DNA from 3 places in the Synechococcus sp. C9 genome. Region 1 is predicted to be linked to each of the others. Evidence: riboswitches for the same ligand, from Rfam matches in the RefSeq annotation. Region 1 holds a riboswitch; each other region holds the start of a gene.

Region 1 (7,702 bases):
GCAATCAGTGTTTAGCGTAGGTTGCATCCGGGAACGCAAAGATGGCATGAGCGAATATAGTGTGGTGGATGTCAAATCAGTTGAAAGGATTTTGACGCAACTTCAACCCTATATTCGCTTGAAGCAAAAGCAATGTGATCTGATGTTGGAAATTGTGGCGGAACTGAAGCACTCTGCCCGTTTGTCCCCTCAGGATTTTTTGGCTCTGGCAAAAAAAGTGGATGTTTTTGAGGAGTTGAATGATTCCAAAAAACGTACCATCAAGTCTAGCCAAGTGGCGGAGTTTATGCGTGTACGGCATATCCTAATCCCGTAGAGACTGAGACCTAGGCTGGGCTAACCCCTCAGCGTAAGTCGAGAAGCCTTGTGGATCAAGGTATTCAAATGTCGGCTCCTGTTTTCGTTAGGGGTGAGAAACAGGATGAAGATATAGTCCATGCCCGTAGTGATACGGAGAACCATGCGTGAGACAGTTCGGTCCATATCCGGTATAGGCGTTGGAGTATTGAGAGGAGCCCTCCTTAGTACGAGAGGACCGGGAGGGACGCACCGCTGGTGTACCTGTTATCGTGCCAACGGTAAACGCAGGGTAGCCATGTGCGGAGTGGATAACCGCTGAAAGCATCTAAGTGGGAAGCCCACCTCAAGATGAGTACTCCTAGGTCACAGGCAGACGACCTGTTGATAGGCATCAGGTGTACGTGCAGTAATGCATTCAGCCGAGATGTCCTAATAGACCGTATCACTTGTTCATTGGGTGATTGACTATCTATCCCTATGCAGTTTTCAGGGTTTGGTTCAACTTTCCTGGTGTCTATGGCGCGGTGGAACCACGCCGATCCATCCCGAACTCGGAGGTGAAACGCCGCTGCGGCGAAGATAGTAGGTGGGTAACTGCCTGTGAAAATAGCACGATGCCAGGAAAATCTTCCCAAAGCCCTCTGGAGCGATTCAGGGGGTTTTGTTTTGGGTAGATACGGGTAGCTTGGCGTTAGGTTTTAGCCTTTTTGACCTGGTTTTTTATCAAGAAAGCTCAAGAAGTTTCTGGATCCCTTAGCTAGAGAAATTCATGGGGTTCCCCGGCTCACCCAGCCGTAGGTAGAGCAGAATTGGCAGAAGAATTAGGAGCATCAATACCACCGATAGAGCCGCTCCCAAAGGCCAATCCAGGGTTTTGAGAAACTGATTTTGCACCAGATTTCCCACCAGCAAACTCCGGGCACCACCCAAAATATCTGGGGTGACAAATGCCCCCACCGCCGGGATAAACACCAACAAACACCCCACGCCGATCCCCCGCATACTCAGGGGAATCAATACCCGATAGAGAATTTGCCAAAAATTTGCCCCTAAATCCTGCGCCGCCAAGACTAAATTAAAATCAAATTTTTCTAAGTTGCTATACAGGGGCAAAATCATAAATGGTAGATAGCCATACACCAGCCCAATCCAGACCGCCAATGGGGTAAACAACAGGTTCAATGGCTCGGAAATGATATTTAACCCGAGTAATATAGAATTAATCACCCCCCGTTGCCCCAAAAGTACCATCCAGGCATAGGTGCGTACCAGGAAATTTGTCCAAAAAGGGATGATCACCAATAACAAAAATACAGTGCGCCAGGGGCGGGGTTGGGTCACCAGCCAAAGTGCCAGAGGATAGCCCAACACCAGACACACCAGGGTCGTCCCCAAAGCTAACCCCAAAGAACGGAGCAAAATCTCCCCGTAGGTAGGGTTGAGCAAACGGGCATAATTTTCCCCCGTCCACTGCCACAGCACATTGCCATAGCCCTGTGAGGTGAGAAAACTATAGACCACCAGCAACCCCAGGGGCAGGAGGAAAAACAGCCCCAGCCACAGAACAGGTATGACCAGCAAACCCCGCCACACCCACCAGGAGCGATTCAACCTGCCTCCGTAATTTTACTGAGACGCATTTCCAGGAACCACAGATGACCCTTTTTAGGATAACCCTAGGCTGTGGCTAAATAGCGTTGTACCGTCGCCCGCAACTGTTCCGGGGTGGCTGGTTTTTCCATCACCTCATTCGCCCCCGCCAACCGTGCCCGTGCCCGGTCTAAGATGCCGCCATTAGCCGTCAACAGCACAATCGGCGTATCCTTCAGCACCGGGGATTTCCGCAGGAGCGAACAGACCTCCAAGCCATTCACCTGGGGGAACAACCAGTCCAGGAAAATCACAGCCGGACGGGTTTTGATCAACGTCCCCAACCCCCGCAACGGGTCTTCCAGGGTGACCAAATTAAACTGATCCCCCAGCGCCGCCGCCACATTTTGCAAACACGCCGGGCTATCATCCACACAGGCGACCACCGGTTTGGGTGCGGATTCCGTCACCTCAGGCAAAACCGGCGCTACATCCTCTAGTTCCTGGAGCCGGAAGTAGCCCTCCCGCACCAAAGCCAACAGGGACTGACCCACCAGGGGTAGCTGTGCCCCCGTCGCCACCGCCAAATCCCAGAAGGTGTGTTGCCCATCACACAACCGGGACAGGGTGAGATAGGTTTGGGCGTTCACCCGCTGTTCCAAACGGCGTTTTTCATGAAATTGGGGTGCCATATCCGGGGAAGTCGCCCGCAAACCCACCTCCTGCCACTGTTGCCAAACCTGTTCCACCCGCCGCCATTCCTCAGTTACCACCAAGAGGAGCAATTCCCCCGGCAGTCGGGCTTCCCCATCCCAGTAGCCCCGCACCTGACCGACCCCCATCTGCGCCAGGGTCACCGCCTGTGCCAAAGCAAACAAAACCTCCGTCACCGCCCCCCGGATCACCTGCTGGGCTTGCTCCTGGGTAATCTGCCGAGCCTCCACCGCCTGGGTCAATACGTCATACTCCCAAGCCGTCTCCGGCGCCCCCTGCACCCCCTGCAATGCTGGGGCAAACTGACCGGTCAACCGCCGCCACCGCCGATACCGATGCTGACCCCCGGTCGCAAATAGTAAACGTCCCCCCAGGAAAAACAACGACCACCGCTGACGGCTATCCCCCAACTGCAACTCCCCCGATAGGCGGTGCGTCTGCATCTTTGTCCACACGTCCGATAGGTGGGTCACTCTAAATGTTTGTCCTGACATTTCTGGCTTCTCCGAAGGTTGTTTCCGTAGGTTTACTGGCTCTACTGGTTGTATGGTAACAACTTTTTCAACATTTGGCGACATTTCTTAACAATTTACTCCTTAAAATGGGAATAGAGTCAGATTATCACGTCTTACAAAGGGTTACAACCCCGATTTGTACGACATTATACCTAGCTACAATCTTTATTTTGTATGTATAAGTTATTTATTTTATAGCCACAAAATTTACAAAAGCCATGCTCATCCCATGTCCCCAACGCCCCACCATCTCCCGATTTCAGTAAACATACCTAAGTATTTACCCGCACACGGAGAAAATTTATCCAATGCCGACCTGGGAAACCTTAAGTTTTTCCGTAGTATCCCGGAACCTCCCAAAATCTAGTGGTAAGTAGTCTGTTACAAATCCTTAACCTTACGACCGCACCGGCACCAATGGGCATTCCCCAGGAATCTTTCTTGATTAAGGAACAAAAATTTTCCAGAACCAAGGACGGGGACGGTGCCCTGCGACGAGCAGTGAGGAGTGAGAAGTGAGAAGTGAGATTCCCCAGAACCAAGGACGGGGACGGTGCCCCTGCGACCGCTAACTTTGAATTTATGAATTGATAGAGATACCCACAATTATAACAACAATAAAAGCATAATATAAATACAATATACAGCTTTTCCTGAAATGTTTACTTTTGTTAAGTTAATCTCCAACCACTCCTGGGCACGTGTTAGCTTCAAAGGCAGTTCGGTTCTAACGGGGAGCAGTCGTTAGAGGTAACGGGGAAAGTCCGGTGGAAATCCGGCGCTGTCCCGCAGCTGTGAGGGGAAATTTCACTCCCTAAGTCAGAATGCCCGCCGAGCGGTAAACCCAGAACATACAACATCTGCGAGGTACGGATGAGGAACGATTTACGGTCTTGCCGTCGGTTTTGGTTAGAAATTTTGAGGTTGTAGCGTCCCCTTGGCGCATTTTGAGGGGTGTTTGCTGGTGTCATGCTGACCCTTAGTCTGATTCCCAGATTGAGGTAATTTGGTATTTAACGCCAGTTTTGCAATGTGCCCCCAATTCTTCTGGAGTTTGGATGGGTTCTGGATAGGAACCTGGTTAATTTTGGCTGGCAATTTACTGAAATTTAGGACAATACATCATGACATTGGCTACAGCAACTTTGGGCTATCCCCGCATTGGTAAAAATCGGGAACTCAAAAAGGCATTAGAGGCTTTCTGGGGTCAAAAATCCGATGAAGCCACCCTCCGGCAAACGGTGCAACAGATCAGGTTAGCGAATTGGCAGACCCAAAAAGATGCTGGAATTGACCACATTGGCATTGGGGATATGTCGCTCTATGATTGGGTGTTGGATTGGATTGGGCGTTTGGGATTGATTCCCCAGCGGTTTCAGCATTTAGCGGGACTTGACCAGTACTTTGCGATGGCACGGGGACGGGAGGGGATTCCTGCCCTGGAAATGACCAAGTGGTTTGATACCAATTACCACTACCTGGTGCCGGAAATTGCCGCAGATATGGAACCCAAGGCTGATTTTGCCGAATTTTTGGCGGTTGTGGATCACGCCCAAAGGGTTCTCGGTTCACGGGCGGTGCCGATGATTCTTAGCCCCGTCACGCTGTTGTGTCTGAGTCGCCGGGAGGGGGATTTCCTGGCGCATTTGCACCGTTTATTGCCGCTGTACCGGGAATTGTTGACCCAGCTTGCCGCCCGGGGCACGGCGGAAGTGCAGTTCCATGAACCGATTTTGGTGACGAGCCAAGGGGTAGGGTTGCGTACAGCGATTGAGACCACCTATACCGAACTGGCGGCTGTCGGGGTTCCCATCCAGGTGATGACCTATTTTGATGACCTGGGGGATACCTATCCTTGGGTGGTGGCATTGCCGGTGGCGGGGATTGGTTTGGATTTCACCAGGGGCAGAAATTTAGAATTACTACAAAAGTACGGTTTCCCCAGCGATAAAACCTTGGGCGTGGGTTTGGTGGATGGGCGCAATATCTGGAAAATTCGTCCCCAGCGGGTGATGCCGATCCGAGAAGCAATCCAAAAAGTGACGAAAAATCTCCGCCTGCAACCCTCAGCTTCTCTGCAATTTATCCCCTACTCAGCCCAGCGGGAAACCAATTTACCGGCACCGCTTCGTCAGGTTCTCAGTTTTGCGGAGCAGAAATTGGCGGAAGTTGTCCTGTTGGCGCATGGGGGGGAAGGCAACGCAGAGAAACTCGCCTGTTTAGAAGCACAATGGCAGGCATTTGCCCAGTTTAGTCCGGCTAATCCGACGGTGCGGGAACGTCTGCATCAGGTAACCCCCCAGACCCTAGAACGTGCCCTGCCCTACGAGCAACGCCGACCCCTGCAACCCCAACTGCCCCCCTTGCCCACCACGACCATTGGTTCCTTTCCCCAAACCTCGGAGGTGCGCCAACTGCGGGTCAAGCGGAAGCGGGGGGAAATCACCCAGGCGGAATACGAAGCGGCGATTGATGCGGAAATTGCCCGGTGCATTCGCTATCAAGAGGAGGCGGGGTTGGATGTGTTGGTGCATGGGGAATTTGAACGCACGGATATGGTGGAGTTTTTTGGGCAACAACTCGCCGGGTTTGCCTTTACCGAGCATGGCTGGGTGCAGAGCTATGGCAGTCGGTGCGTGCGTCCCCCGATTATTTACGCTGATGTAGCGCGCCCTCAACCCATGACGGTGCGGGAGTTTCGGGTTGCCCAATCCCTCACCCAGAAAATCGTCAAGGGGATGCTCACGGGACCGGTGACCATGATCAATTGGTCCTTTACGCGGGATGACCTCCCTCGGCGGGAGCAGGCACTGCAAATTGCCCTAGCGTTGCGGGATGAGGTGGCGGATTTGGAGGCGGCGGGTGCCAAAATGGTGCAGATTGATGAACCGGCACTGCGGGAAGGGTTGCCCCTCAAGCGGGAGCGTTGGGATGAATACCTGTCCTGGGCGGTGGATGCCTTTCGGTTGGCGGCGGGGGTAGCCAAGCCAGAAACCCAAATTCATACCCACATGTGCTACTCCGAATTTGGCGACATCATGCCCCATATTGAACGACTAGATGCGGATGTGCTGTCCATTGAAAACAGCCGGAGCAATAACGAAACGCTTTGGCAAATTACGCGTGCGGGCTACAAGCACCAAGTGGGGAATGGGGTTTACGATGTCCACAGCCCAGTGGTGCCTACGGTGGCACAAATGGTGCATCAACTCAAAAGCGGCATCGCCCACCTACCACTCCAGCAAATTTGGGTGAATCCCGATTGTGGTCTGAAAACCCGCCGTTGGGAGGAGGTGATCCCGGCTCTGAAAAATATGGTGGCGGCGGCAAAAATCCTCCGGGAGGAGACCCATGCCACCCCTGAATGACCTCTGGCAGGGCAATTGCGGCTGTTGGCATCACCATTTCATCCGGGAACATTTCTTACCATTGGGGTACATAGCTTGGGACGGATTTCGCACCCAGGGGCGGGGGTTGGTGGTCTGTGGGGTGTCCCTTCCCCAACCGGAATGCTGGGACTGGCGTTGGCGGCGTGTTGGGTATGTCCTCCGATTTGTCCCCCTCGCCCGGATTCCCGCCTGTCTGTCAACCCTGCACGTGCTACCCGCCACTGTCCCCGATCTCCTGGCTAGGGTTCAGCAGTACCATCCAGGCGAGCAAATGCTCCTGGTACTCCACGCCAACGGGGATACGGGTATTTATGACCTGCAACGGTTGGCAATTGCGCCCGAGGAATGCTACCGCCAGGTACAACGGCGCTGGTCGGAATTTTGCCTGGAACCCCATCAGCACGGAGGTTTTTATGGACGATAGCGACTGGCAACAGGATTTCATTAGCAAAAATTTGCTGATCCTGGGCTACAACGCCTGGCTGGGCTACCGCCACAGTGGTCGGGGGGTGCTGGTCACCAGTACAAATGCGCCAACGGTGAGCATGGCTGGGGAATCCTTTGCCACCTACTTTGTGCAACGACCCCATTTGGCGGCGTTTTTGAATGCTTGGTTAGCCGCGCCAGACACGGCGATTTTACGCCACCATTTTATGAATGCCCACATTTTGGCGGTTGTGGATGGGTATGATCCCACGACGGAAGCCGTATTCCTGTTGGAATCGTTTAACCAAGTGACGTTTTTTTACCTCAGAAATCTGCCCATCCCGCCGCCCCAATGCTATGAACAGGTGTGTAAAAACTGGGAGGAATTTCACCCGGTTACTTGCTCTTTGCCGTAGCAATTTTAATCCTCTACCTTGGAGACAGAACTATAGCAATCCTAAATGAGAATAGAACAGGGGTCGCAGGGGCACCGCCCCCGTATTTGGTTCTGCGGAATTTCCGTTCGTTAATCAAGTAGGATTGCTATACACAACCTACAAAGGAGATTGCCATCGCAAAAAAAGCTCAGGGATGGGGTTTGGTTAATTGAATTAAGGTAATTGGGTTGAGGGGTTGCCAGCGGGTCAAATCCCCAACAGACAGGGAACGGGAAAGGCGAATATCCAGGGCGTGATACGACCAGTCCTGTTGTTTCGCCCAGCTTAAAACCAGTGCCTGATGTTCTTGGGTCGCCAATGCTAAAACCAC
Region 2 (7,702 bases), 590 kb from region 1:
TAGGCAGGCACCTCTGAGAACCAGAACTGCGACCCTTGATGTTCCAACCATAAAATTTGAAACTTGTACTCACATTTCGATTTAAGGGATATTGCCATAGTGCCTATAGGAAACCTTGACTTATTTAAACCAATCATCAATCCCATCCTGGGAATGCCCCTATTCCCCACAACAAAGGATGGGGTTGCCCCCCTGGGACCGCCAATTTGCAATTTAGAGAGGTGCCCTATAAGTAGCCCACAAGTAAAAGTTTCCCCCAAAACATTGAGCAACCTCAATTCAACCTAAAATTTAGGACTGCCAGCACTGTTGCCAAGCGGTCAGGGTTTTCGGTGGCACCCGACCCCCCCGCCAAACCGCCGGGAGCGCCTCCCACGCCGCCAACAGGGTCGGCAATGCTAGAGGGTAAGCCGCCAAAAGTTCCCGATTAGCCCAAAACCGTTCCGCCGGCTCCGCCAGTACCACCCGCCCCGCCTCCAAAAGAATCACCCAATCCGCCCAGGCGTAGGCCAAATCCAAATCCTGGGTCGCCATCACCAGCGTTGTCCCTTGGGCGTGAATCCGTGCCAGGTGTTGCAGGAGGGTTTGGGTTTGCGGGTCATCCAGATAGGTGGTCGGTTCGTCCAACAGGAGCAATTCCGGCTCAAGCGCCATCACCCCCGCCAGCGCCACCCGGCGTTTTTGCCCCAAACTGAGATGATGCAAAGGGACGTGCGCCAAATCCTCTAAATCAAAATCCGTCAAGGTTCGGGTCAAACGATCCAAAACCGTAGAACGGTCGAACCCCAAATTGCACAGACCATAGGAAATATCCTCCGCCACCGTCGCCGCCACCAGTTGGTGTTCCGGGTTTTGCAACGTCAGCCCAATCCGCCGTCGCCATTCCCAAGCCAAATGCCCGCCCCGGGGTAAGGGACTGTCCCGCCAGATAATCACCCCCTGCTGTACCGGATATAAGCCCGCCGCCACCAGCAAAAGGGTGGACTTGCCACAGCCATTCCGCCCCAAAATCACCGTTTTTTGCCCCGCCGGAATCGCCACATCCACCTGCCGTAAACAGGGTTCAGAAGTGCCCGGATAGGTGTAGGTCACGGCGTGCAATGTCAGTAAAGCACCATTCACACCCCGACCCAACGTAAGTACAATTCCCCCGTCAGCAAGGCGACAACACCCACCAGCACCTCCCATTCATAACGGCGGCAACGGCGATAGGTGGCAAACGATTCCACCCGCAGAGACCCGGCAAACCCCCGGGCGGCCAGCCCCAGGCGAAACCCCTGATACCGCTGCAACGACCGCACCACCAACTGACTGGTCAACAACCCCAGACTGTACATCCTGCGTCGCCAGTGCCGGTCACCCCCCCGTGCCCGTTGCGCCAGTTGCATCTGCACCAGTTCCTCCAACGCCAGAAAAATAAAGCGGTACATCAGCAGTAAAATATCCAGCAAAATAGCGGGCAATCGCCAACCCCGCAAAACCTGGAGCAATTCCGCAAAGGGCACCGTCAGCAGGAGAAACAGCAGACACACCCCCGTTGCCAAACCCCGCAGACCAATGCCCAAGGCGAGGGTCATCCCCGCCCCACTCAGGGAAACCCACCAGGCACCGACGGCAACGCCAGGGGTAGGCACAGCCGATGTCATGGGCGCAACCTCCACCACCAGAGCGGGTAGACTCGCTAACCAAAACAGCACCATTCCCCCCACCAACGACCCATAAACCGCCAGGGGAATCCCCGCCGCCCCCAGAATCCAACGGCTCATCCACAGCCCAATCACCCCTTGGGTCACCGGCTGTCCCACCAATGCCAGGGTGAGCATCCCCAGGGCAAACCCCACCTTCTGCGTCGGCGGCAGGGGTCTCAGGGCATTGGTATAGGCATAAACATCCAGATGATGGTGCATCCCGGTTCATCCGCCTTAAGCCCAGGGCGAGCCTTAATGTTGCTCATCCCGAGCGGACGCACTGCGCCCCTGATACCGCCCCAGGACATAGCCGATCACCCCGGCCCCCAACCCCGCCTGCACCGCAAACAGCAGGGACTCCAGTTCCCCACTGGCCGGTTCCAAAACCGGGTTCACCCAGGGCTGGTAATCCGGTCGCATCGCCTCAATCGCCTCCGTAGCCGCACCATCTGCCCCCTCAAACGCCCCATTCCGGGTAATGACCAACGGCAGTACCGCCAGCCCTACCACCCCCGCCAGCAATAGCCAATTTAGCCCGGTCATGGATTTGGAAGAATTCTGCATCGCCCTCACGCTCCTTCTTTGAGTAACGCCAACGACTCCAACTCCGGTCGGCTATAGGTCTGGAGCCAATTCCACACCAGCACCGTCAGCAGACCCTCACTCACCGCCAAAGGCACCTGGGTGATGGCAAAAATCGTGGCAAATTTGGCAAAAGCGGCACCAACTCCCCCTGTTACCGCCGGGAATGCCAGTGCCAACTGCCAAGACGTGACCACATAGGTCATCAAATCCGCCAGCGCCGCCGCCAAAAAAACCGCCACCGTTTGCCGCCGGGTCATCCGCATCACCCCCTGATACACCCCATAGGCCACCAACGGCCCCACCACCGCCATCGAAACCCCATTCGCCCCCAAGGTGGTCAGCCCCCCGTGCGCCAACAGCAACGCCTGGAACAGCAACACCAGCCCCCCCAGCACCGACATCACCCCAGGGCCAAACAGGATCGCCCCCAGCCCCGTCCCCGTCGGATGGGAACAACTCCCCGTCACCGAAGGCAATTTCAACGCCGACAACACAAACGTAAACGCCCCAGCCAAAGCCAACAACAACTTGGCCTCGGGAAATTCACGGGTGATGCGCCTCAAGGCAAAAAATCCCCAGACCAAAAACGGCAAAAAAACCACCCACCAAAAAATCGCCCAGGCAGGGGGCAAATACCCCTCCATAATGTGCATCGCCTGTGCCGGTTGTGCCGCCCCAACCACCCAATACACACCCAACCCAGCCAACAGAGCCAGCCGGGAACGCCGCAATATCTGGAACATCAATCCGTACCTCGCAGATTGGTCTATGTTGTCAACCGGCGGCGGGCATCCTGACTTAGAGGCACCAAACCTCATCACAGTTGCGGGACAGTGACGGATTCACACCGTGCTTTCCCCTTCACATCCGTTGGCTGTTCCCCAACGAAACCGACGGCTAGATTTATAGCTTACAATACTATTCTTTCCCCAGATCAATTCTCATGTAAATAATAATTAAGGGCACCTCTATGTATTTGCATTACTAGAAGATTATTTCGCCGGAATACCCATACTCATGGCTACGCTACGCAGGCTATCCAAAACCAAGGACGGGGGTGACCCCGATTATCAACTGGATTAAGATTATTATAAACCTTGGAACCCCATGATTCAGACCATATTCAGTTAAGATTAAGATAAAATATCTAACGTTTATAGGGTGTTGGTTTGCTAGAGCTTATGAAGACTTCCCATTCTATTTTGACCGGCATAGTAACCATGACTATCGTGTTATTCCTGCAAGGCAGTCCTGGGCTGACCCGTCCGTTTCGCTCTGTCCAAGAACATTTCCTGGGAATTCCCGCCCCCCTCTTGCCCTTGGGTTCTACTGAAAACCGTCAGCGTTATTTGCATTATGCCACCGTGGATGTTCCGAATGGTTATATTCGCTATCAAGCCAGCGATAATCCCCAACAGTTTGAGTTTGCTATTTTCCGCAAAAATAATGGGCAATATTTAGCGGCGTATAGCGTGCCCTATGACCCGGTTTCTTTCCCAGAACAACCCGGTTTATCCCAGTTAATTTTGTTGGACTATCGTCAGGGACAATGGCGAAATGTGACCCGGGAATTGTTACCCGTACCTTTTGATCCCACCCTAACCTACCAATTACCCAGAGTGGGACGGGACATTATTGTGGTAAATCGCCGCAACCAAAAGCTCTACCGTTTGCGTTGGCAAAATGACCGGTTTGTGCGCCTGGGAATTTAGGTTTTGTGCCCTGTAGGTAAACCATAATAGAATTAAATTGTCCAATCTTAGCACGCCCTTTTGGGGATTAATTTAGTTATAGCAATCCTAAATGAAAATGGAATAGGGGTTCCGTATTTGGTTCTGGAACATTAGAATTAGAATCCAGTGGCGACCCCCCGGAAGTTCAAAAAATTGAGGCGGAATCCCAACAACTGCAAACCCCAGGGGTGGAATTGGGTGCCCCGACCTTACTGCAATTACCCATACAAAAAGGGAACGTGGGTTCTGACCCTGCGGATGCGTTTTGACCTTTGACGTTAAGGGGAATTGGTAGGCAGTTCCGGCGGAGGGGCAAAATTAAACGGCGCATTCCCCACCGCTCGCTCCAAAGCCGCCAACGCCCGGTTGTAACCCAATACGGCGGTCACCAAATTTCCCTGGGCTTGGGTGAGGGCATTTTCCTGGTTGATCACATCGGTTTGGGTGCCCACCCCCGCCTGGAAGCGCAGACGTGCCAGCCGTAAACTTTCATTCGCCTGTTCTAGGGCAAGGGCGGCGGTTTTGATATTGGTCTGATTTGCCCGCAGGTCACTAAACGCCTGCTCCACTTGGAAGCGCACCTGGTTACGGACATTAGCGTAGTTAATATCCGCCACGGCGATGTTCGCCTCCGCTTGCCGTGCCCCCGCAAAGGCTGCCCCCCCATCAAACAGGCTAAACCGCAACTGCACACCGAACACATAGCCCTGCCCAAAACCGCCCTGCTCCAAACCCGTCGGGCTTTCATAAAAACGCAGGTAGTCCGTCTGGGCAAAGAGGCTCAAATTAGGGCGAATCCCGGAGAGCGCCAACTCCCGCTGTGCCTGCTGGAACCGCCGTTGGGAGAGTTGGGTGACCAATTCCGGGCGCTGTTGCCACCCCAAAATAATGCTTTGATCCAAGGGAATCGTCCATTCCCCCGCCGTTTCAATCGGGTCGGAAGCGGTCACGGTCACCTGATTCCCCAGGCTGAGAATTTGTACCAAATTTCGCTGAGCCACCTGCTGATCCCGCTGGGCATTCACCAATTGTTGCTGGGCATTCGCCAACTGCACCTGGGCTTGCAGGACGGCAAACTGGGTCCCCACCCCCGCCCGCAATTGCGCCTCCGCATCCCGCAAACTCACCTGTGCATTCCGCACCGCCGACTGACCGATGTTGACCTGGGCATCCGCATTTTGCAAGTCGTAGTAGGCTCTCGCCACATTCAACTGCAACTCCTGCGCCACCTGCACCCCATTCAGGATCGCTTGCCGCAGTTGTTCCTGGGCTTGTTGAATCCGGGCACCCCGTTGCCCCCCCGTATAGATGTTGTAATTCAAGCGTAAGGTGCCATCCCAGGTCAGGGAAGGGCCATCGTTGCCCCCACCCCCCACCAAACGGGCGAGGGGATTTTGAGCGGCGTTGATCCGGGCAACCCGGGCGGAAATTTCCGCTTGCGCCGACTCACTGCGCTGAAAATTGGACTGGAACTCCAGGGTGGGAAACAAAGCGGCCTGGGCTTGGCGTAACCCGGCGCGGGCGGCTTCAATCTGGGCCCGGGCGGCCTGTAACTGCCGGTTGGTTTGGGCCGCCAGTTCCAGGGCTTGGCGCAAACTCAGGGCCTGGTCGGTTTTGATCTCCACCTGGGTTGGCTCGGTAGGCGTATCGAGGGGGTTTGCCGCCGGTAAAACTGGGGCTAACAGGGGCGGTAAATTGCGAAAATCCTGACTGCCAGGGGAATTGGGGGGTACGGGGGTCACCGGTGGTAGGTTGGGTAATCCCGGCACCTCCCCAGGGGGGTTCGTTTCTGCTATCCCCGGAGGCAGGACTCCGTAGGCGATTCCCACTGCCACCATGCCAGACAGCCACCAGCGTACCGGATTCCACTTCATGCCGCTGTACCCTCACACCATTCCCACCATACCCCCTGGCTTCATTTTTTGACAATTCGGGAGTGCCTCGGCTCCTAAAGCGGCCACCAGTTGCCCCGTTTGATACCCACAGGCAGTTTGGTTGCCCAGTTGGTACGTGCCCCCGCCAGTTGGTCCTCGGCGACCAAAGCCCCCTCCAAATTCGCCCCGCACAGGTTGGCATCCCGGAGGTTGGCATTGCGGAGATAGGCTTCGGTTAAATCCGCATTCCGCAAATCGGCACCCTGGAGGTTGGCAAAACTGAGATAAGCCTTGTGTAAATTCGCCTTTTGCAGATTCGCCCCCTGCAAATTCGCCCGCCCCAAATTCGCCTCTTCCAAAATACTTTCCCGCAAATTCGCCTTGCTCAAAATCGCTTCCGTCAGGATACAGCCCACCATCGTTTCCCCCTGGAGGTCATACTCCCGAAAGTCCTGACCCGCAAAATCTTTTCTGCCCCGGCGCAGGGCATCTTTCAAGCGACTGGGGGTGAGTTTGCCGCTGTCGGTTTCCCCGCTTTCCAGGTTGAGGGCACGGGCTTTGCGGGCACGAATCGCCGCCGCCAACCGACTGGCTTGACTGTCCCCACTCGTGGCTTCGGGGGGGGTGGGCAGGGGCGCAGGGGGGGTGGTTTTTTGGGTGCGTAACCCCTGGGATAGGTTGGTGTAATGGGGTTCCAAATCCAGGGCACGCATCACGGCACCGGCGGTGGCATAGCGCTGTTTGAGGGAAACCGCCAGCATCCGGTCCAACACCTGGGCAAAGGCATCACTCACCCGCACGTACTGCCGCCACCGGATTTCCCCGGTTTGGGGGTCAATTTCCAATTCCTTGGGGGATTTGCCCGTGAGTAGGTAGAGGCAGGTGCCGCCCAACGCATAAATATCGCTGGCATAGACCGGGCGCATGGACAACTGTTCCGGGGGCGCATACCCCGCCGTGCCAATGGCAAATTGGGTCAGTTCCCCCTCCGCCCCACTGGGGATTTGTCCCACCTGTTTTACCGCCCCAAAGTCAATCAAAATCAATTCCCCGTCCGCTTTGCGGCGCATGATATTGGCGGGTTTAATATCCCGGTGGATGGTGCCATGCTCGTGAATGTACTGCAAAACCGGGAGCATCTGCCGTAGAAACAGCTTGACCGAACCCTCCTCATAGGGGCCATTTTCCCGCACCTCCGCCTGGAGGGTTTTCCCATCCACAAACTCCTGCACCATGTAGAAATGGGGCGGCTCGGCAAAATAATCCCGCAAACTCGCCAACCGGGGATGGTTCCCCAACCGCCCTAAAATTTCTGCCTCCCGCTCAAATAATTCCTTCGCCATCTGGTACACATGGTCATCGGGGTTGTCCACCGGCGGGCGCAGTTGTTTGATCACGCACAAGGGCTTACCCGGGAGATTTTCCTCCACGGCGGCAAAGGTGGCACCGAACCCCCCATAGCCCAGACATTTTTTCATCCGATATTCCCGTCCCCGGTGACTGAGGATCAAACGTGACCCACAATTGCCGCAGACCAGGGCACCTTCCGGGTTTTGGGGGCGTGTGCAGGAGGGGTTAAAGCAGTAACTCACCTGGGACCCACAGTTAGGACAGTTTCTTCCACTTTAGTTTATTCTCCCCTGGACAGGATAGGGCAGATACACGGTTAAACTGAAATCCTCAACCGGGAACTTTTTGGGAATGGTACGATCAGGGAATTCGGAATTTGCGGTACCGGCAAACGTCGGGAGTAAAATTATGTTGCGTATGTTGCAAAAATTCATGGTACGCCCAAACGTTTCCCAACGCTTCGCCTGGACGC
Region 3 (7,702 bases), 2.4 Mb from region 1:
TGAATTTGAATTTTCTGGCTTTTGCCAACTATCTTGACCCGGCGGACATCAAGGGGCAGGTATTTGCGGTTTTTGTGATTACGGTTGCTGCCGCTGAAGCCGCTGTCGGATTGGCAATTGTTTTAGCGATTTACCGCAATCGGGACACCATTGATATGGAACGTTTTAATCTCTTGAAATGGTAGAATAGGAAACCTCTATTCCTTGGAACCAATCATCAATCCCATCGTGGGAATGCCCATATGACCCAGAACCAAGGGCAGGGATGCCCCCCTGCGACCGCTAAGTTTGAATTTATGGAGGTGCCCTTAAGAGGCAAGATACAAGCTGAAATTTACTCCATTAACCAATTCAATAACGCATCCAACGTCAGGTGAAAATCCTGGGCAAATGCTGGCACTGGCAATGGTTCCCCCGGCGTATCATAAACAGTGGTTGGTTGGTCAGGGAAATAGACAAAAATAGATTGTTCTTCTGGATCAATTAGCCATCCCATCTGAGTTCCATGCTTGAGACAATGCAGGATATTTTTAATGACTTGAGTTTGGTTCTGCCCAGGGGAGAGAATTGCAACCGTCCAATCTGGAGCAATCGCAAAAACATTCGCCACTGCACCATTTTCCTGGCGGGGAATTCGTTCCCACAGAAATATGGAAATATCCGGCACCGTTGAACATCCGCCAAAGGTGCAACGTAATTCAGTGAAAGCCCGGGCAATTTTTTTAGGTTTTATAACCCCGTTAATTGCCGAAGCTAATTCCGTCTGAATGGCACTATGCACTCCCTGGGGCATGGGTTTTGGGATGATCACCCCATGAATATACTCGCTGGCGGGTTTCGTCTCCGGCAACTTGAGAAATTCCTCCAAGTTCAGGGGCTTCGCAGGAGTTTGTACCATTGTGAGACTCTCTTAAAATAATGAACCCTCTTACGAATTGGTAGCCATCTCACCCCATCTACTAATTTTAATTTATGGACACTTCTTGGTTCTGGAAAATTTTTGTTCGTTCATCGAGTCGGATGGCTATAGTAATCTCAAGCAATTTATGTCAGCCACAGGGCTACTCAAAAAGCCACCTGTATTCATTCATGGCTATTAAGAATGACCCCTGAGTTGTTCATAACTGCTGAGCACGGGGCTTATGGCTACACTAACGCCGATGGTCAAGCGTTCCTAAACCCTCTGGAATTGCCCCACCCTAAAATCCCAACCCCAACCCGTCGGGAATGTTTCGACCAATCAAAACGACTTGGGTGCGCCGAGATTCCTGTTCCTTCCAAGGGCGGTCGTAGTAAGTATGTATGCGGGTGCCTACCCCTTGGATGACGAGACGCAGGGGTTTGCCTGCCACATTCGCCCAACCCTTGGCTCGATAAATTTCATAGTGGTTGATCATTTCCTGCAACCGTTGGATGAGCAATTCCGGCTGGGCAATGGCTCCCCCGGTCAGCACCACCGCCTGCACTTCCTGGTCGTGGTCGTCCTCGTCGTGTTCCTGGTCATGGTGGCTAGGACGTTGGGCTAAATCATCTTCCACCGCCATCCCCTGGGCAAGCAATACTTCCACCGGCACTTGCCCGTAATGACAAGGTATGATTTTTACCCCCGGACGGACTTGGGTTTGTAACCAGGTGATTAATTGCGTTTGTTGCTCGGAGGTCAGGGTATCGGCTTTGTTGAGGAGTACCAAGTCAGCACAAGCCAATTGGTCTGACAATAATTCTGCCAAAGGGGTATCGTGTTCAGTCAGGGGTACACCGTCAGTATAATAGCGGGACAATTGCCCGGTGAGCAGATTCTCCCCATCCACCAGGGTAATCACCCCATCCACCGTTGTCCGGGTGCGAATATCCGGCCAGGTGAAGGCTTGCACCAGGGGTTTGGGCAGAGCCAGCCCGGAAGTCTCAATCAAAATCCCCGTCGGTGGGGTCGGTCGCTCCAGCAAATACCGCATGGTGGGTAAAAAATCCTCCTGCACCGTACAGCACAGGCATCCATTGGTCAGTTCCACCACCGGCGTATCGCAACAGTTTTCCAATAGGGAGCCATCAATTCCCACTTCCCCAAATTCATTCACTAAAACCGCTAAACCGGCACTCTGGGGTGATTGCAATACCTGGCGAACTAAAGTGGTTTTCCCTGCTCCCAAAAAGCCAGTGATTACTGTGACTGGAATTTTACTCATCGCTACCTCAAAAGTGGAACGAAATACAGGGCATCAGTATTACTGGAATCAACCGAACATCTTAGCCATGCGATGTAGAAATTCGGGAGAACTCAAATTAGGAGATGCCCCTAAAATTGGTGATGTCCAATGGATAAAATTACCCAGGAACTACTTAGACGGAACCAGGGGCGGAATGCGTCCCAACACCCGATTTTTTAATAATTCTGGTCGTTCCCCGTAGGGTACAAAGCCATCCGTTTTTTCCCGATGTAATTGGGCTAATTGCACCAGGGCGGTTACGGTTTCCGAACGCTGGTCTTGCGCCGGTAATTGCCCCAAAACATAGGAAAATTTACCAGGGGCAGTGATCGCTACCGCACAGGAATTGAGGCAGGCACTTAAACATTTAACGGCTTGGAGTTGGATGCCCGAATCCGCTAAAGCCACCTGCAAATCCTGAAGCAAAAATTCTCCCGCACTGGTGCCAATGCGTTTGCCATCTTCCCAGGTACTCCCACAGGTGGTGCAGACAAACAAAGTGGAATCAACGGTCATAAATCACACCCCAAATGATTGTGTCAATTGAATCCTGCAAAAATTAATCTTGAAAAACGGGAAAGAACCCGTCTATTCCAGCGACCCATAGCAATTTCACCCAATTTAGAGATGGATTTTCAAGGAAAGTAAGTCCGGGAATTAAGCCCCGACAGCTACTATTCCCAATTCCATGAAAATTGCTGTGAAAATCGGCTATTCCCACCGGTGAAAACGGTTCAACGGTGCCGATTTGAGTAAGGATCAACTAACCTGGGGCGGGGGAAACAATTGCATTCATCTGTACCTCGCAGAATTTAGGACAACACCGGCGGGCATCCTGACTCAGGAATTGACGCACAATTCCCTCACAGTTGCGGGACAGCGGTGGATTTGCACCACACTTTCCCCGTTACCTGGCTGGGCTGACCCCCCAACCAACCGGCTTCTATACTTTAATGCAGAATGAACCCCACTGCCAGATGAAATTTTCGATTGTTACCCCCTGTTACAATGCCGCCCCCTACTTAGCGGAAACCTTAGATTCGGTACTGAATCAAACGGCAGTACGTTCCGGGCGGGTGCAGTTGGAATATTGGGTCATGGATGGGGGTTCGACGGATCACACCCTGGAATTATTAAAAAGTTACGATTACCCCAATGTGCATATTCATTCTGCCAAAGACCAGGGGATGTATGATGCTTTGGCGCAGGGGTTTTCGCAAACCACAGGGGATGTGATTGCCTATCTAAATGCGGGGGATTTTTATTACCCCCAAGCCTTTGCGGTGGTGGCGGATATTATCCAAACCGGTCAGGTGGATTGGTTAACGGGTTATCGGGTAATTTACAACCAACATTCCCAGGTGATTCACATGGATTTGCCCTACCCCTACCGGCGGGAATTGTTTGCCTATGGTTTGTACAACCAAGCCTGGTGTCGGGTGCAACAGGAATCCACGTTTTGGACACAAAAAGTTCATCAAAAATTAGATTTACAACGCTTAAAATCCTGGCAATATGCGGGGGATTATTTTCTCTGGTTACAGTTCGCAAACCAGACGGAATTGCAGGTGGTCAGCAGTTATTTGGGGGGATTCAAACGTCATCCGGGGCAATTGTCCGAACGGCGGGATAGGTACAATCAGGAGGTGGCGCAGATGACCCAACCGGCTCCCCTGGGGGCAAAATTACAGCACACCTGGGACTGGTGCCAATGGCGGTGGCAAAAAAAATACCCCCGGGTCTGGCGGTTTGACCCTAAAATAGATCAATGGCGTTGGTACGAGTCAATTTAGTATTCATGAGTCGGGGAACATTGTTTGATAAGGTCTGGGAACGGCATCAGGTGGCAGTTTTGCCGGGGGGACAAACCCAATTGTTTATCGGTCTGCACCTGATCCATGAGGTGACCAGCCCCCAAGCCTTTGCCATGTTGCGGGAACGGGGGTTATCGGTACTGTTTCCTGAACGCACGGTGGCGACGGTGGATCACATTGTCCCGACGGAAAACCAGCAACGCCCGTTTCTGGATAGCTTGGCGGAAGAAATGATTCAAACCCTGGAACGAAATTGCAAAGATTTTGGCATTAAATTGTACAACATTGGCTCCGGGAATCAGGGGATTGTCCATGTGATTGCGCCGGAATTGGGGTTGACGCAACCGGGGATGACCATCGCCTGTGGGGATAGCCATACTTCGACGCATGGGGCGTTTGGGGCGATTGCCTTTGGGATTGGCACGTCCCAGGTGCGGGATGTGTTGGCGACCCAGACCTTGGCGATTTCCCGGTTAAAGGTGCGGAAGATTCAGGTGGACGGGGATTTAGCCCCTGGGGTTTACGCCAAAGATGTGATTTTGCATATCATTCGCAGTCTGGGGGTGCAGGCGGGGGTGGGGTATGCCTATGAGTACACGGGCAGTACAATTCATGGACTAAATATGGAAGAACGCATGACGGTCTGCAATATGTCCATCGAAGGGGGTGCCCGCTGTGGTTATGTGAACCCGGATCAGGTGACCTACGACTATCTGCGGGAACGTCCCCATGCGCCCCAGGATTGGGAACGGGCGGTGTCCCTGTGGCAGGGTTTGGCGAGTGACCCGGATGCCACCTACGACGATACGGTGACGTTTAACGCCGCAGAGATTGCCCCGACGGTGACCTGGGGGATTACGCCGGGACAGGGCATCGGGGTGGATGAACGGGTGCCCCATTTAACGGATTTGCCCCCGAAGGAGCGGGATTTAGCCGCCGAAGCCTATCAGTACATGGGGGTGACGCCGGGGGAACCGATTGCCGGGATGCCGGTGGAGGTGTGTTTTATCGGCAGTTGTACCAACGGGCGCATTACGGATTTGCGGGAGGCGGCGCGGGTAGCCCAGGGGCGGCGGGTGGTGCCGGGGGTGAAAGCCTTTGTGGTGCCCGGTTCGGAGGCGGTGAAACGGCAGGCGGAACAGGAGGGGCTGCATGAGGTGTTTCTGGCGGCTGGGTTTGAGTGGCGGTCGCCGGGGTGTTCCATGTGTTTGGCGATGAACCCGGACAAGTTGCAGGGGCGGCAGGTGAGTGCTTCCTCTTCCAACCGCAATTTCAAGGGGCGGCAGGGTTCGGCGGCGGGGCGTACCCTGTTGATGAGTCCGGCGATGGTGGCGGCGGCGGCGGTCACGGGGCGGGTGACGGATGTGCGGGAGTTGTTGTAATTTTTGCACCGCTAACATCTACAATCAACTAAGACGTTATACGCCACAAATGATCCCAGACCAATTTCTCCTTTATTTGCCATCTCATACAAGGTCTTTCGCCGAGGCAGTTGCTACTAATGAAGGTGACTGGATCATAAAAGGTTTTATTGATGTATATTGGCGCATCTATAGAACCCATTTGACATCTTATAGAATATAGAGAAATTGCATGGACTCAGTGGAGATAGTATGGCGTATTCCAGCGACCTTAGTGATGCAGAATGGGAGATTGTTGAACCGCTATTATTGGAATTACTACCTAAGAAGAAAAAACTCGTCCCCCCAAATGGACAAATAGACAAATCATGAATGGCATTTTGTATCAACTCAAAAATGGTTGTAATTGGTGCGACTTACCCCCTTATTCAACTGTTTACTGGCACTATAAACAATGGCGAGCCGCTGGCGTATTGACCGAGTTGATGCACCGATTGCACCAACAGGTACAGTCTATTTGTCAATTAAAGGATACAAAAAGTCTTGATTATTCTAAAACCTCAGCATGATTGACCTACGGCAAACGGGGTTCAACTGTATCCCATAACTACTTAAAAGACTGTAAAAAAAAATCCCAATGGACAACCCTAATCATCGTTGACTCCCAAGCGGTAAAAAATACTTGTAATGCGAGTATTGATGCTAAAGGATATTGTTTTTATAAAGCCACTCATGGTATCAAGCGACATCTGGCTGTCGATACCCTTGGGTTTCCTTTTTTCACTCATTGTACGCCTGCCAATGTACCGGATGATGTGGGATTAGTGGAAATGTTGACCCTAAATATGGATTATTTCAGGGCTAAGCCGGTGACGATTCCCAAAATTACGATTTTGTTAGACCGGGGGTATCATATTAACTTTTTAATCAAAAATTGGGGCAGATTTATCCACAAATTATGACCAAAATCCGCTTTGAAATGTCAACGAAGCCGTCAAAACAAAAGAAATCAGGCTTTGTGCCCGTGACAGCTAGGTGGGTGATTGAGCGATCCCATGCTTGGATGGAGCGGTGCAAGAGTCTGGTCAAGAACTTTGAACGAACTCTGACCCATGCCGTCACTAAATTTATTCGCCTTATGTTGAAGCGTCTCGCATCTCCTCCTTGAAATCTCAAATGGGTTCTATATAGCAATCCTGCTTGATTAACAAACAGCAATTCTCCAGAACCAAATACGGGGACGGTGCCCCTGCGACCCCTGTTCCACTCTCAATTAGGATTGCCATAGCTTCAGTCTCTGGTTGACCTCGGTGATTTTGACTTCTATTCCAGTCTCCTGCTCTGCCATCTTGGACTAAATCTGGACTACTTTTCAGTCCACCATAGCCGATTCTTGCGCCTTCTAGCCCCTATTTTTGGTGAAGTGGTCTCTGAATAACGATGTACTTTACGAGTACATAGGTAAGGCTAAGAGTCTTATGATGATGGGGTTATAAGGAAATGGCTCAGGCGTGATTTGAACACGCGACCAAGGGCTTATGAGTCCCCTGCTCTACCGCTGAGCTACTGAGCCACACGCACAGATTCCTATATTAGCTTAACCTTGGGCGGCGGTGACACCCACGGGACAAGCAATTCCCGTACCCCCCAAACCGCAGTAGCCCCCCGGATTTTTCGCTAGATATTGCTGGTGGTAGGCTTCGGCGTAGTAAAACTCCGGGGCATCCAAAATTTCCGTGGTGATGGCACCATACCCAGCGGCACTGAGTACCTTTTGGTAAGCATCCCGAGATTGTTCTGCCAATTCCCTCTGCTGGGGAGAGTACACATAAATACCCGAACGGTATTGCGTTCCCACATCATTACCTTGGCGCATCCCCTGGGTGGGATTGTGGCTTTCCCAGAAGGTTTTGAGCAAATCGCTGTAACTGACCTGTTGGGGGTCAAAGACCACCCGCACCACCTCATTGTGCCCCGTCATCCCCGTACACACTTCCTGATAGGTGGGATTAGGCGTAAACCCAGCGGCATAGCCCACCGCCGTACTGTACACCCCCGGCATTTGCCAAAACTTCCGCTCCGCTCCCCAAAAACAGCCCATGCCAAACATCGCCAATTCCATTCCCTCAGGAAACGGTGGGGTCAACCGAGAACCATTTACATAATGGTTTTCCGGCACGGGCATGGGGGTAGGACGACCGGGTAAAGCCTCCTCCGGCTGAGGGAGCATCACTTTTTTACCAAAGCCAAAAATCGCCATGAGGTGTCCTGATCTCACTACTTTAGATTATGTTCACGCTAAAGCCTTAGTTTTCATGGA

Evidence for each region. A riboswitch is a leader RNA that binds a small molecule or an ion and turns the genes downstream of it on or off. The one in region 1 is predicted to bind cobalamin.
Region 2: linked by a shared signal. The riboswitch ahead of MLD66_RS09345 (energy-coupling factor ABC transporter permease) and the one ahead of metE (5-methyltetrahydropteroyltriglutamate--homocysteine S-methyltransferase) in region 1 are both predicted to bind cobalamin.
Region 3: linked by a shared signal. The riboswitch ahead of MLD66_RS00645 (DUF1636 domain-containing protein) and the one ahead of metE (5-methyltetrahydropteroyltriglutamate--homocysteine S-methyltransferase) in region 1 are both predicted to bind cobalamin.

What each region holds. Positions count from the first base shown of each region.
Region 1 is NZ_JALAAD010000001.1:2,495,915-2,503,616, forward strand. Features, by position in the region: rRNA gene MLD66_RS12230 (23S ribosomal RNA) at 1-754, shown strand, start outside; rRNA gene rrf (5S ribosomal RNA) at 807-923, shown strand; gene MLD66_RS12240 (ABC transporter permease) at 1,054-1,911, opposite strand; gene MLD66_RS12245 (response regulator) at 1,977-3,182, opposite strand; cobalamin riboswitch at 3,825-3,970, shown strand; gene metE (5-methyltetrahydropteroyltriglutamate--homocysteine S-methyltransferase) at 4,244-6,487, shown strand; gene MLD66_RS12255 (hypothetical protein) at 6,471-6,932, shown strand; gene MLD66_RS12260 (hypothetical protein) at 6,922-7,350, shown strand; gene cbiE (precorrin-6y C5,15-methyltransferase (decarboxylating) subunit CbiE) at 7,520-7,702, opposite strand, start outside.
Region 2 is NZ_JALAAD010000001.1:1,901,358-1,909,059, reverse strand. Features, by position in the region: gene MLD66_RS09360 (ABC transporter ATP-binding protein) at 292-1,122, opposite strand; gene cbiQ (cobalt ECF transporter T component CbiQ) at 1,119-1,907, opposite strand; gene MLD66_RS09350 (energy-coupling factor ABC transporter substrate-binding protein) at 1,941-2,252, opposite strand; gene MLD66_RS09345 (energy-coupling factor ABC transporter permease) at 2,258-3,016, opposite strand; cobalamin riboswitch at 3,039-3,183, opposite strand; gene MLD66_RS09340 (hypothetical protein) at 3,494-3,985, shown strand; gene MLD66_RS09335 (TolC family protein) at 4,285-5,880, opposite strand; gene MLD66_RS09330 (serine/threonine-protein kinase) at 5,955-7,472, opposite strand; gene MLD66_RS09325 (DUF2808 domain-containing protein) at 7,639-7,702, shown strand, end outside.
Region 3 is NZ_JALAAD010000001.1:124,209-131,910, reverse strand. Features, by position in the region: gene nuoK (NADH-quinone oxidoreductase subunit NuoK) at 1-185, shown strand, start outside; gene MLD66_RS00655 (Uma2 family endonuclease) at 335-898, opposite strand; gene cobW (cobalamin biosynthesis protein CobW) at 1,200-2,186, opposite strand; gene MLD66_RS00645 (DUF1636 domain-containing protein) at 2,337-2,723, opposite strand; cobalamin riboswitch at 3,015-3,163, opposite strand; gene MLD66_RS00640 (glycosyltransferase) at 3,185-4,000, shown strand; gene leuC (3-isopropylmalate dehydratase large subunit) at 4,006-5,403, shown strand; partial or broken gene MLD66_RS00630 (transposase) at 6,024-6,344, shown strand; tRNA gene MLD66_RS00620 (tRNA-Met) at 6,884-6,955, opposite strand; gene msrA (peptide-methionine (S)-S-oxide reductase MsrA) at 6,980-7,642, opposite strand.